Regions from separate parts of the Priestia sp. 40 genome, predicted to be linked through region 2. Evidence: predicted binding sites of a transcription regulator. Region 2 holds the regulator's gene; each other region holds the start of a gene.
What was found. The regulator Rex, encoded in region 2, represses fermentation and respiration genes when NADH is low (regulators of the CRP and FNR family bind a similar motif). The targets are predictions, from matches to a motif close to TTGTGAAATATTTCACAA.
Positions count from the first base shown of each region.

Region 1: a site for Rex is predicted at 1,493-1,510, ahead of ACO1DI_RS10475 (AtpZ/AtpI family protein). Genes of this name have one in related genera too.
Region 3: a site for Rex is predicted at 2,110-2,127, ahead of nirB (nitrite reductase large subunit NirB). Genes of this name have one in related genera too.

Region 1 is NZ_JBMPZA010000005.1:1,799,700-1,802,911, reverse strand. It holds gene ACO1DI_RS10480 (S8 family serine peptidase) at 1-1,426, shown strand, start outside; gene ACO1DI_RS10475 (AtpZ/AtpI family protein) at 1,724-1,945, shown strand; gene ACO1DI_RS10470 (ATP synthase subunit I) at 1,952-2,323, shown strand; gene atpB (F0F1 ATP synthase subunit A) at 2,342-3,052, shown strand; gene atpE (F0F1 ATP synthase subunit C) at 3,143-3,212, shown strand, end outside.
Region 2 is NZ_JBMPZA010000023.1:12,450-15,661, forward strand. It holds gene ACO1DI_RS23345 (YdiK family protein) at 1-39, shown strand, start outside; gene tatC (twin-arginine translocase subunit TatC) at 66-821, opposite strand; gene tatA (twin-arginine translocase TatA/TatE family subunit) at 837-1,022, opposite strand; gene ACO1DI_RS23360 (redox-sensing transcriptional repressor Rex) at 1,076-1,714, opposite strand; gene ACO1DI_RS23365 (ABC-F family ATP-binding cassette domain-containing protein) at 2,173-3,212, shown strand, end outside.
Region 3 is NZ_JBMPZA010000025.1:65,879-69,090, forward strand. It holds gene nirB (nitrite reductase large subunit NirB) at 1-1,883, opposite strand, end outside; gene ACO1DI_RS25100 (SGNH/GDSL hydrolase family protein) at 2,495-3,212, opposite strand, start outside.

The DNA of each region.
Region 1 (3,212 bases), on a different contig from region 2:
AGCTGTTGAAAAAGGAATTGTAACGGTCACATCTAGCGGCAATTCAGGTCCAGGTTTATGGACCGTGGGCTCTCCGGGTACAGCGGGAAAAGCTATTTCGGTTGGCGCTTCTGTTTCCCCGACAACAGTTCAATTTCTAACAATCGGATTTAACAAAGAAAAAATTATGATGGCGCCAGTAGAAGGGTCTCGTCCATGGACGTTTAATCAAACGCTGCGTGTAATAAATGAAGAATACTCCAAAGAGCAAAAGCATGCGTTGGGCAACGTCATTTTGCTAAAAGCAGAAGGCAATGCGGTTGAAAAAAAGATTAAACAAGCTGAACAGGCAGGAGCAAAAGCCGTTATTTTATATAGTCCGACTGAAAAAAGCATAATCGGTAAACTAAAAGATTCAGTAAATATTCCAGTGATATGGGTAAGTAAAAAAAGCGGTGATACCATTAACCAACACATTCAGTCTCAACAACCATACTTACGCACTGGCAAGCAAGTGGTGCAAGACTTACTCACATCTTTCAGTTCAAGAGGGCCTGTAACGACTACTTGGGGAATCAAGCCGGACGTTGTCGCACCTGGTTACTTCATTAATAGTACAGTTCCTGGAGGATATGAACGCATGCATGGCACGAGTATGGCTGCGCCCCATGTAGCTGGAGCGTGCGCCCTTATTTTACAAGCTCACCCGAACTGGTCTCCTGAACAAGTCAAAGCTTCATTGATGAACACAAGTAAAGTAATGGAGCAGCTAAACGGTCAAACGTATCGCGTATATGAACAAGGAGCCGGGAGAATTCAAATAGCAAAAGCTGTCACAGCAGACTCTTTGTTTTATCCATCTTCTTTATCTTTCGGTATTTTTACGCGCCCATCAAAGAAAGTCTTATCATTTAAAATTGATAACCAGTCTGGTAAAGCAAAAACGTATCGCTTAAACGTTCCAAAAAGGGATGAAGGAGTGAACTGGGATGTTCCATTACCCGTCACGGTGCAGCCCCATCAGACAAAAGAAATAGCTGTCACTTTATCGGTGCAGCCCCGTTTTAAAAATAAAGGTATATATGACGGATATTTGGAAATAAATGATTCACGTGAAACATTTTCGCTTCCTTATATGTACATGGTTAGCATTCCAGATTATCCTCGTGTCATGGGATTGCAAGTAGCAGCGGAAAAAGAGAAAAATACGTATAGCTATGAACTGTTTTTGCCTGAAGGAGCAGATCAGTTAGGCGTTGCTCTTTTTGATAAGCAGTCTTTACAGTTTGTGTCGTATTTAGATGTTGACGTTGATGTAGAAAGAGGCATGAGAAAACGAAAAATAACGATTGATGAATCGCTTGTACCAGGGGTGTACCAAATATTTGCATTTGTGAAAAAGCATAGACAAGAGCAGGTTGTACACAGTACAATAACGATTGAATGAACCTCTTTAAATGTTTTCATTTGAAGAGGTTTTATGTGTGGCAGAAATGTGAACAATAAGAAGAGATTGTGAAGTTTTTAGCTTAAACACATTGACATTAAATATACGCTATTGTATGCTTACAGGGAATATAAATGATAAGGTTTTCAACCTGTGAAAACCGTTGATATTTCTGCGTATTTTATTAGCTGTTTTTACCTTTTTTAGCAATTTTTTTTGCCTTTCTATCATATATTGAGCTATAAAAACGATAGAGAATTCGGAAAAAAGAAAATTTTGCAAAAGGGGTATGAGCTTATGAAAGATCGCAACCGTCATCCTTTGCAAGCGATGGCATTAGTGTCAATCATTCTATCACAGTTAGCAGGTTCAGTCTTAATTGGCTTATTCTCTGGAAGATGGGCTGATCAATGGCTTGACACCGAACCACTATTTTTGATTTTAGGCCTTCTTTCAGGGCTAGCAGCAGGTGTTTTTATGATGCTGCGGACAGTCCACCATTTTTTTTCAGGAGATTAATAATTCATGCAGGATTTGCAGCACGTTTTTCCAAGACTTCGTTCATACATATTGTATTTGTTAGCATTATACGTTCTCGGCTGGGGATTTACAAGTTATAAGGCTGTTTTTGCAGGTTTAATTTTAGGAACCGCCCTGAGTTTGTATAATTTGTGGAACTTAGTAAGAAAGTTTGAGCAGTTTGGACAGGCGTTGGATGAGGGGAAAAAGCCCCGTTCAATTGGTACTGTTGTAAGATTTGCAACAGCTGCTCTCGCAGTTGTGATTACCATCTCTTATCCAAAAACCTTTCATATTATTAGTGTAGTTGTGGGATTAATGACGTATTATGTTGTCATTATCATAGATTTAGTTGTTCAAAATATGCGTAGAAGATAGAAAGAGAGGTGAACACAGTTGGGTCATGAATCACCAACTATAGAGTTTCTAGGCCTTACTTTTAGTCAAAGTAACTTGCTTATGGTTACCGTAGCTTCTGTTATTGTATTCTTAATTGCAGTTTTATGTACTCGTACTCTTGCTATGAAGCCAAGCGGTGCACAAAACTTTATTGAATGGGTCTTAGATTTTGTTAAAGGACTCGTTAATAGCAATATGGATTGGAAAACAGGTGGCCGCTTTTTGACGCTAGGTGTAACTTTACTTATGTACATTTTTGTGTCAAATATGTTGGGTCTTCCATTTGCCATCGTGATTGACCATAACTTATGGTGGAAATCGCCAACCGCTGATCCAGCAATTACGCTGACGTTAGCCGTTATGGTAGTTGTACTATCACATTATTATGGTATTAAAATGCGAGGTTTCTCTGCATACACGAAAGATTACTTCAAGCCAATGGCATTTTTATTCCCGCTTAAGATTATCGAGGAGTTTGCCAATACGTTAACGCTTGGCCTTCGTCTTTACGGTAATATTTATGCTGGGGAAATTTTGTTAAGCTTGCTAGCTGGTTTAGCAACAACAGGCTTCCTAGGTACAATTGGAGCTGCTATTCCAATGCTTTTATGGCAAGGATTCAGTATTTTTGTAGGCGCAATTCAGGCCTTCATTTTCACAATGTTAACGATGGTTTATTTATCTCACAAAGTGAGTAGCGACCATTAATTTATAAAGCTTTGTTCAAGTAATACCCAATTTGGACAAAACAAAACTTAGTTAAACAAAATCATATATATTAAGGGAGGACTTTATAAAATGGGTTTAATAGCATCTGCAATTGCGATTGGTTTAGCGGCACTAGGTGCTGGTATTGGTAACGGTCTTA
Region 2 (3,212 bases):
CAGCAGCAATATAAAAATCAAGATGATTCATCTAAATAAAAAAACCACTGTTTCAGTGGTTTTTTTTACATACTAACATCTTCTCTTTCTTGCTCTGCCCTTGCCTTTAACACTTTGCGATACGAAATGCGGGAAATAATGATGCTGATTTCATACAGTATTAAGAGCGGCACTGTCACCATCATGTGCGAGAGCAATTCCGGTGGTGTAATAAGTGCGGCAATAACTAGCAGTACGAAATAGGCATACTTTCGAATTTGAGATAAAAACATAGGCGTTATAATTCCTAATCGCGTCAAAAACATGACGACGACAGGAAGCTGAAACAACAGGCCAAAAGGCAGTGTGAGCTGCATTAAAAAAGAAAAGTATTCATTGATGCCAATCACTTGGTTTACATTCAGCTCATCGGAAACGCGCGTCATAAAATCAACGACAAATGGAAACAACACAAAATAAGAAAAAGAGACACCGCCGATAAAGAGAAAAATGGAAACAGGAATATATCCAAGCGTTACCTTACGCTCTTTTTCATATAAACCAGGACTAATAAATGCCCAAAGTTGATACAGTGCAACAGGAGCTGCAAGTACACAGCCGATAATAACAGCAAACTGCATATAAATCTTAACTGGGTCTGTTAGCCTAAATGCATTCATCGTTAAATTTTTTGCCTCATCAGCATGCTGTAAATAGACAATAACCTTATCCGCTATAAAAAAGCCGGCAACTGTGGCAATGACAAAGAAAAATAAAACAATTAAAATGCGTTTTCGCAGTTCTCCTATATGATCATATATTGACATTTCTTGTTCGGTCATACTATGATCACCCTTTTACTCTTTGTCATCTACTTGACGCTGTTTATCTTTTTCACGATCATCTGATGCCCCGCTAGCGGCATGCTTAAACTCTCTAAGCGTTTGCCCGACTGATCTTCCTAGCTCCGGTAACCGTTTCGGTCCAAAAATAAGCAGTGCTACAATCGCAATAATAATCCAACTGCCTGCTCCAATCCCCATATTCCCACTCTCCTTATTAATTTAGACTTAAGGAAATCGTAACACAGTCCACCTTATTCAACAGGATAATTTTTCAAAAAATAGACAAGCGACTGTAACTCTACAGCAAGATCAATATGATGCAGTCGAATCTCATCGGGTACGTTTAAGCGTGCAGGAGTGAAGTTTAGAATCCCTTTAATTCCGCAATTCACTAAACGATCGGTAATTTGCTGAGCAACAGTGGCAGGAACGGTTAAAATCGCTACTGAGATGTCATCACTCATATAATCTTCCAATTGGTCAAGGTGATAAACCGGCACGTCGCCCACTTTTGTACCGACTTTATCTTCTATCACATCAAAAGCGCACTCAATTTTGGTGTTATTATTTTTAATAAAATTATAATTTAAAAAGGCCGTTCCTAGATTCCCTACGCCAATCAGTGCTACTTTCGTTACTTCATCTTGGTCTAACGTTTTACGGAAAAATGTAAGTAAATAATTCACATTGTAGCCGTATCCCTTTTTTCCTAATGCTCCAAAGTAAGAAAAGTCCCGACGAATAGTAGCAGAATCCACTTTCACTGCCTCGCTTAACTCCGCTGACGACACACGCTGTTTACCAGAAGCATGCAAGTTTTTCAAAAAACGATAATAAAGCGGCAATCGTTTAGCCGTTGCTTGTGGTATTTTTAATTGTTCAGTGTTCACGTTGTACCCCCTCAGTTCATGTATGTCATTACTAACATTTTCAAGTCATATTGCATTACCTTTCACAAAGCATCAACCGCTTTGAGGTAGCGCTTCCAATTCTCTCTCTTTTCTCTTGTTTTATATATACTCCGCTTCACACCCCGACGGCTTTTGTCTATCCAGCACTACTTAAAGTCGGTAGCTAGAACGAAGTAATTAGCCCTTCAAAGGATTCGTTTGTTAGTCATGACGGGTTTTCTACATCCATCATATATAAGTTCAGAGATGCACTTATCTCTTATTTTAACATAGTATCCTGTATAAAATGTGCAGGTAAAATCATTTTATTTCATGAATCAAAACATTCGCTTCATCATTTGTCCTTGTCCCTCTACAAATTACAAACGCTTGTAGGAAGAACTTGTAGTTGAAAATATGTTAAAATACACTATGGATATACTACTAGAGGTGAAAAAATGATTATTCTACAATTGAACGGTATTACAAAATACTATGGGGCAGAACCCATTTTATCGAATATAAAGTTAGAAGTACAATCAAAAGACCGCATTGCCCTAGTGGGACGAAACGGTGCTGGTAAATCAACTTTATTAAAAATTATTGCTGAGCAGCTTTCTTATGACAGCGGAGAGATTATCAAACCTAAAGGTGTTTCCATTGATTATATGGGACAAGATACAGTTCTTGAGTCAACACTCTCCATATGGGAAGAAATGATGACTGTCTTTGCTCCGTTAAAGAAGATGGAAAAAGAATTACGTACGCTTGAAACGAAGATGGGCGATCCAGATATTTTTAATGATTCAGTTCAATACGAAAAACTAACCAAAGAGTACGATCAGCTTCAAGTAACGTTCAAAGATTTAGGCGGCTATCAATATGAAGCGGATACACGATCTATTCTTCACGGTTTCCGTTTTTCAAACTTTGACTATAGCACCCCTATTTCCTCCTTGAGCGGTGGGCAAAAAACGCGCCTGGCTCTTGCAAAACTGCTTTTAACAAAGCCAGACTTGCTTATTCTCGATGAGCCTACCAACCACTTAGATATTGAAACTTTAGCATGGCTTGAACAGTTTCTGCAAGGGTATGAAGGAGCTATTTTAATTGTTTCACACGATCGTTACTTCCTTGATAAAGTCGTAAATCAAGTGTATGAAGTCACACAAAAAACAACGGTGAAGTACACGGGTAACTACTCTAAATACCTTGTACAAAAAGCAGAGCGCTATGAAAAAGAGTTGCGTCAGTACGAAAAGCAGCAAGATGAAGTCGCAAAACTGAATGATTTTATTCAGCGAAACATCGCCCGCGCATCGACTACAAAACGTGCGCAAAGCAGACGTAAACAGCTCGATCGAATGGAGTTAATAAACCGACCTAATGAAGGTGAAAAATCAGCTAGTTTTTCGTTTGAAATTGAGCGTCAAAGCGGAAATGAAGTCTTAAATCTCGAAAACGTGTCTATCGGATATGATGAAAACAAATATGTCGT
Region 3 (3,212 bases), on a different contig from region 2:
GACTTACCGTACGCGTAGCCAGAAGGCATATCTAACTCTTCCCATACGCTAGGCAAATCTTCTTTTTTAACACCAAACAAATCAAGACGCTGACCACCCGTCACTTTTACGAGCGGAATTTCATATTTATCAACAACATCTGCAATTTTTCGTAAATCTTCTGCGTTTGTGACGCCTCCGTACATGCGAGGAACAACAGAATACGTGCCGTCTTTTTGAATATTTGCGTGCATGCGTTCATTCACAAATCGTGATTCGCGTTCATCAACGTATCCGGTTGGATTCACCATACCTAAATAATAGTTTAGCGCTGGACGACATTTCGAACAGCCTTCTTCATTGTTCCAGCCGAGTACATTCATCACTTCACGCGTATGCGAAAGACCTTTTGCTTTGATTTCTTCGACAACTTCATCTCGTGAAAGAGTCGTACAGCCGCAAATCGCTTCTTTTTGAGCCGCTGCGTCAAAGTCAGCGCCAAGAGTATGCTGAAGCACTTCCGCTACAAGCGGTTTACATCCTCCGCAGGAGCGAGAGGCACTTGTACAAGCTTTGATTTCATCAACCGATGAGCATCCTTGTTTTTGGATAGCTTCCACAATCGTACCTTTTGTTACGCCGTTACAGCCGCAAATAATATCATCGGCGCTCATGCTTGCTACTAAGCTTTCACCCGCGTTACCGCCAGGTGGCTGTAAAATCGACACTTTTGCGACATCGGATACATCTTCTTGCTTTTGAATCATTGAAAACAGTCGATTTCCGTCGCTGCTGTCTCCAAAAAGAACGGCTCCTACGATTTGATTGCCTCGCAGAACAAGTTTTTTATAAATACCGTCTTGTTCATCGAACACTTTGATTGCTTTTTTCTCTTCATCTTCCGTGAAGTCTCCTGCCGAAAACACTTCAACACCTGATACTTTTAGCTGCGTGGATAAAACCGATCCTTCATAAGGCACTTTTTCTGCCCCGCAAATCGCTTTTGCTAATGCTTTTCCTTGTTCATACAAAGGTGCCACTAGTCCGTATACCATTCCTCTATGCTCTGCACATTCTCCGACAGCGTAGATGTTTGGGATATCCGTTTGCATATAGTCATTCACAACAATTCCTCGGTTTACGTCAAGTCCCGCTTCTTTTGCAAGCTGGACATTTGGCTTAATTCCAACCGCCATTACGACTAAATCAGCTTCTAAAAACGTCCCGTCTTTAAAAGATAATCCTTCAACTCGCTCATAGCCGACGATTTCCGCCGTTTGTTTTTCAAGCAAAAACTTCATGCCTTGTTTTTCTAATTCGTTTTGAAGCAATTTGCCGGCTGTTGGATCGAGCTGACGTTCCATTAAATACGGAGCTAAATGAATTACAGATACGTCCATTCCCAAATTTAACAGTCCGCGCGCCGCTTCTAATCCAAGCAGTCCGCCTCCAATAACCGCTGCTTTTTTATACTGCTGAGAGGCCTGCAGCATTTCATCCGTATCTTTTATATCTCGAAAAGCCGTAACTCCTTTTTTATCAGACCCTGGAATCGGAAGAATAAAAGGAAGAGAGCCCGTTGCTAAAATCAACTCATCATACGATTCTACTCTGCCGCTGTTTGTCGCTACTTCTTTTTTTACTGAATCAATACTCGTAACCGTTTCGCCCGTATATAATGTAATATTGTTTTCTTGATACCAGTTCCAATCGTTTAGCGTAATGTCTTCAACATTTGTATCTCCTTGCAGCACTTTTGACAGTAAAATACGATTATAGTTCGGATGCGGCTCGCTTCCGAAAATCGTAATTTCAAACGCTTCGCTTGAAACCTTCAATACTTCTTCAATCGCTCGAACTCCAGCCATTCCATTTCCAATCAATACGAGTTTCTTTTTTTGCATCTTCCATTCCTCCCCTGGCGTCTATACCTGCTTGTTTCAAAGATATATTTTTCATGCATCTTTAAAGATATATTTAAGATATATGAATTTTCTGAATCGTTCAACTTATGTGTTAGATTACCTAACACAGTTACGATATGTATGCGATTCCATTACTTTAACAGCAAGCAAAAAAAAATAAGTGGTCTAATTACTTTTTAATTTGGATCATCCTTTTCATTTTATTTTGTGATGTTTTTCACAACGTTAATGTAACAAAATGAAATAACCTGAGCTATGATAAAAATCACTCCTAAATGTTGATAAGCAGAAAATAAAAATCTTAAAAGTTCTTTATAAAGAATCAAAAAAATAAACTGTTCTTTATAGTATTTACTATCTCCCTCCTATTCTTTATAATGAATAAGAAAAAACCTTTATTAAGAACAGAACGGAGAATTAGCATGCCACTCGTAAACATCAAGAAGGTTTGGACCCCTTTAGAGTTTTTTGGCTTTAAGCTTTATAAGTGTAGAGATACAAAAAGCTACTACTATAAAACGAGAAAAAGCCACAATCTAGCAAAATTGTAAAAGAACAAGCCCTATTTCTTTTGAAACAGGGCTTGTCTTTTATTTTCCTGTAAACCAATTCACAATATACTCTCCCCACACCTCATTCCCTTTTTTCGTTAAATTACCGCTGTCTTTATTTATATACTCTCCTAAATGAAACGGCCAAATGAGCGAGTGATTCATATAATATACCCAGTTTGCTTCAGAGACTCCCCTGATTGCTTCTACCCCTTCTTCATAGGACTCCGTTTGTGAAATATATGGCTGTGACGGCTGAATCATAAGGGTTTTTTTCAAGTCTTTGAGCTGATGAATCAGCTTGTCTGTATTTTCAAGCGTCTCATCTAGCGTAAGGTGCTGATAATCATTTTTAAGAGGTGCTTCAAACAAAATAATGTTTGGCTGAAGTTGATCAATTTGATCGGCAATATGCGAGGATAAAAGCTCATCCGTTGTCCCGTTACCATATGAAAGGGTTTTAACCGTAAATACATCGCTTCCATATGTAGCTGCTAGCTCTTTTTTTAACTGCTGTGGCCACCCTGCTTCCTTTGCGGATGTGGCAATTACAAGAGTCAGAGGTTTTTTATTTGCGATAGATGACTCAATTTGCTTTGTGATAAAGTCTGGAAGATTTTTTGTATAAGCAGATACATCGGAAAACTGTTTTTCTTTATGTACAACAGCGGACTTCACTTCACTTGCCTGTGCTTCCGTTTGCTCTTGCCAGTGCTGCGTCCCCGCATACATCACCGCCCCGCACAAAATAGCCGCC